DNA from 2 places in the Thalassorhabdus alkalitolerans genome. Region 1 is predicted to be linked to the other one. Evidence: predicted binding sites of a transcription regulator. Region 1 holds the regulator's gene; the other holds the start of a gene.
The links. The regulator Rex, encoded in region 1, represses fermentation and respiration genes when NADH is low (regulators of the CRP and FNR family bind a similar motif). The targets are predictions, from matches to a motif close to TTGTGAAATATTTCACAA.
Positions count from the first base shown of each region.

Region 2: ACFPU1_RS11205 (L-lactate dehydrogenase) is a predicted target of Rex. The motif match lies at 1,351-1,368, and genes of this name have one in related genera.

Region 1 covers NZ_JBHSOZ010000008.1:12,537-14,740, forward strand. The annotation lists gene ACFPU1_RS13770 (ABC-F family ATP-binding cassette domain-containing protein) at 1-327, opposite strand, end outside; gene ACFPU1_RS13775 (redox-sensing transcriptional repressor Rex) at 623-1,279, shown strand; gene ACFPU1_RS13780 (twin-arginine translocase TatA/TatE family subunit) at 1,296-1,484, shown strand; gene tatC (twin-arginine translocase subunit TatC) at 1,504-2,204, shown strand, end outside.
Region 2 covers NZ_JBHSOZ010000005.1:80,521-82,724, reverse strand. The annotation lists gene ACFPU1_RS11215 (DUF92 domain-containing protein) at 1-282, shown strand, start outside; gene ACFPU1_RS11210 (ThiF family adenylyltransferase) at 295-1,308, shown strand; gene ACFPU1_RS11205 (L-lactate dehydrogenase) at 1,436-2,204, shown strand, end outside.

The sequences.
Region 1 (2,204 bases):
GGCCATCTTTTCTTCCAGGCGGCGGATTTGTTTCTCCATTTGAATGACCTCCGTATAAATGGAGAGCATTTCATCCCAGATAGACCGCTGTGATTCAAGACCTGTATGCTGGGCAAGATAGCCCATTCTAATTCCTTTTGGGGTAATAATCTCCCCACTGTCATAAGAAGTCTGTCCTGAGATAATTTTTAAAAGGGTCGACTTTCCGGCTCCGTTTCTTCCAACGAGAGCAACTCTTTCGCCTGATTTTACTTCAAGCTTTATGTTATCAAGGAGCGTTTCCGCTCCAAACGATTTGGTAAGGTTCACGCATTGCAACAATATCATGTCTCTTCATCCTTGCTATAGAATTGGCAATCATGTTTCACTTCTCTTTAGTGTATCTTATTTAGGTCCCTGCAAAAAGAGAGAGATACATTGAAACGGTCTGAGCTGGCTCAATCTTTTTTACATATTCGTGAATTATGTCGCCTGGAAGTTCTGTTCCCATTACATTCAAGAATGAAATGTTGTACAATAAGGAAGGTGAACGGCAGGTCCAACCCAGCCTAGCAGTTTATAAGTAGCGGCGGTGCAAGAGTTACTTACTCTCGTAAGAATGAAAGATACGTTGGAGGCTGCTATGAACATAGATCAACATAAAATACCGCAAGCAACAGCAAAGCGCCTGCCTTTATATTACCGGTTTTTGGAGAACCTCCATACTTCAGGAAAGCAGCGTGTATCATCTACAGAATTAAGTGAGGCAGTGAAGGTTGATTCTGCTACGATTCGCAGGGATTTTTCTTACTTTGGCGCTCTCGGGAAAAAAGGGTATGGCTATAATGTAAGCTATCTTCTATCATTTTTTCGAAAAACACTCGAACAGGACGAGCAGACGAATGTCGTTTTGATTGGCGTGGGAAATTTAGGCACTGCACTATTAAGATACAACTTTTCTAAGAATGACAGCACGAAAATTATTCGCGCATTTGATGTGAATGATGATATTATAGGACATGAAATCAGTGGAGTGAAGATTGACGATATGAAAGATATCGCTTCCATTCAGGAGCTGGATGCCACAGTTGCTATTTTAACTGTGCCGGTGGCTGTCGCTCAAAAAACAGCCGATAGAATTGTGGAAGCGGGCATCAAAGGTATCATGAATTTTACTCCTGCAAGGTTAACTGTGCCGCCGCACATAAGGGTTCATCATATTGATTTGTCGGTAGAACTACAGTCCTTGATTTACTTTTTAAAAAACTATCCTCTTGAAGAAAAAGAGGAACAACTATAAGCGGAGGTGACCCCCTATGCCATTGGGTCCGGGAAGTATTGCATTAATCGTATTAGTAGCACTGTTGATTTTTGGTCCGAAAAAGCTGCCTGAGCTTGGAAGAGCGGCAGGTAATACATTAAGAGAATTTAAGAGCGCTACAAAAGGGTTAGTTGACGATGATGATAACAGCAAGAAGAAGGAAGAAGCTAATCAGGAAAAGTAATAGATAGGATGGGAAAGTAATGTCACAGAACGATATGTCCATTTATGATCACATTGGAGAGCTTCGCAAACGTGTGATCATGATTGTGGTTTTGCTACTCGTGGCGATGATTGGAGGATTTGTTCTAGCTCCGGTGTTAATCGGGTATTTGCAGAGCACCCCTCAGGCCCAAGATTTTCCAATGAATGCTTTTAAGCTGACGGATCCGATTATGGTTTACGTAAACTTTGCATTCTTAACAGGACTCATCCTAATATTTCCATTTCTCTTATACCAATTATGGGCGTTTGTCAGTCCAGGTTTATTAGAAAAAGAGCGTAAAGCCACACTTTCTTATATACCAATTTCAACCTTATTGTTTTTTGGTGGACTTGCATTTGCTTACTTTATTTTGTTTCCTTTTGTCATAGATTTTGTAAGCAGGCTAGCTACTACGTTGAATATTACTGAGCAATATGGGATCAATGAATATTTCACTTTCTTGTTTAAGCTGACGATCCCATTTGGTTTTTTGTTTCAGCTGCCAGTCGTGGTCATGTTTTTAACAAGGCTTGGGATTGTTACTCCAGCTTACCTAAGAAAGATAAGGAAAATTGCTTACTTTGTCCTGTTGGTCATTGCAGGCTTTATTACTCCACCGGAGCTGCTGTCACACGTCATGGTGACACTGCCGCTGTTTTTGCTTTATGAAATAAGCATTATTATTTCCAGAATTTCTTA
Region 2 (2,204 bases), on a different contig from region 1:
GCTTTTTTGTTTCCAGGTGAAGGTCCGTACTGGATGATGGTCGTTATTATTGCCACGGCAGGTTTTTTTGGTAATATAATAGACACGTTAGCTGGAGCATTGATTCAAGTTGAATATAAATGTGCAGCTTGCGGGCTGCGGACGGAAAGAACTCATCATTGTAATGGCCGGACAGTCCAGGTAAAGGGGTGGCGGTCCATGAACAATGAAACAGTTAATTTTTTATGTACCATATTTGGAGCTGTCAGCAGTGCAGCCTTATTTTATTTATTTACAGGATAGGAAGGTGAGAGAATGAATTCTCGCTATTCAAGACAGATTCTTTTTCCTCAGATCGGTGAGAAGGGACAAGCCCTCCTTTCAACCAAGAAAGTGTTAATTGTTGGAGTAGGGGCTTTAGGCACGGTTTCTGCCAACCATCTTGCCAGAGCTGGAGCTGGGTATATCAGGATTGCTGACAGAGATTATGTAGAGGCGAGCAATCTTCAAAGGCAAATGCTGTTTGATGAACAAGATGCAAAAGAGGCGAAGCCAAAAGCAGTTGCTGCCAAAGAGAAATTAACAGCCATTAATTCAGATATTACTGTGGATGCAAGAGTGACAGATGTTAACTCATCATCCATTGAAGACCTTGTTGAAGGAATGGACCTCGTCATTGATGGGACGGATAATTTTCAAACGAGGTTCTTATTAAACGATGCAAGCTTTAAGCATGAGATCCCTTTTATCTATGGAGGGGCGGTTAGTTCAAGAGGTATGTCTGCTCCTTTTCTCCCAGGTCGTACTCCTTGTTTAAGATGTCTTTTGGGTGATGGCCAGAGCTCCCCGGGAGAAACATGTGATACGGTGGGAGTTATTTCTCCTGTCGTAGACATGGTAGCTTCCTTCCAGGCAGCTGAAGCTATTAAGATACTAACTGAGAAATTTTCAGATGTGAGGACGTCCCTTGTCCAATTTGACTTATGGAATTTTAGGTTCCATGAGATGGGCTTTCCTAAGCCAAAAGGAAATTGTCTTACGTGTCAGAAGAAAGAATACCCTGATCTATATGTGTCTGAAGGGGACAGTATTACGACCCTTTGTGGACGGGAAACCGTTCAGATCCAGGCAAATACCACTTTTGATCTTGCAGAATGGGCTGATAAGTTACGGACTGCAGGACAAGTTAAAAAAACTCCCTTTCTTATTAGAGTGGAGCTTGATGAAGGGGAAAGACTGGTTATCTTTCAGGATGGACGTGTCCTTGTTCAAGGAACAGAGGATGTTTCAAGAGCAAAGACATTATTTTCTCGTTATATAGGATTGTAAAAAGTGAACGATATAAAGAGTTCACTTTTTTGTGAACAATCATTGCTCATTATTTCACAAACTTAAAATAAGAGGTAAAATAGAAAATAACAACGAAGTACAAACCAAGGATAAAGGGGGAAGCAAAATGAAATATCAAAAAACCACGAGAGTCGTTCTTATTGGCACTGGCTTTGTAGGTTCAAGTTATGCATACGCCTGCTTGAACCAAGGAGTTGTTGACGAAATGGTGTTAATAGACAGGGATACAAAAAAAGCTGAAGGGGATGCAATGGATTTAAATCATGGAATCCCATACGGGTCTCCAATGAAAATATGGGCAGGCAGCTACAAAGACTGCAAGGACGCTGATCTGGTTGTCATTACTGCCGGGGCAAATCAGGGACCTGGGGAAACGCGGCTTGATTTAATTGAAAAGAATACTCAAATATTTAAAGAAATTGTAGAAGAAGTGATGGCAAATGGTTTTGACGGTATCTTTCTGATTGCAACCAACCCAGTGGATGTCTTATCCTACGCGACCTGGAAGTTTTCCGGGCTCCCTCCTGAAAGAGTAATTGGGTCAGGGACGATCCTGGATACGGCGAGGTTTCGTTATCTTTTAGGAGAGTATTTTAATGTAGATGCACGAAATGTTCATGCGTACATTATGGGAGAACATGGAGATACGGAGCTTCCGTTATGGAGTCATGCGGACATAGGAGGACAGCCGATTTTACAATTGGTGAATGATGAAAAGCATCATGCCAAAATGGAGGATTTAGATGAATTATTTTTAAAAGTGCGAGATGCAGCTTATCACATTATAGAAAGAAAAGGAGCTACTTACTACGGGATCGCCCTCGGCCTTGTTCGGTTAACAAAAGCAATATTGCGTAACGAGAATTCAATTTTAA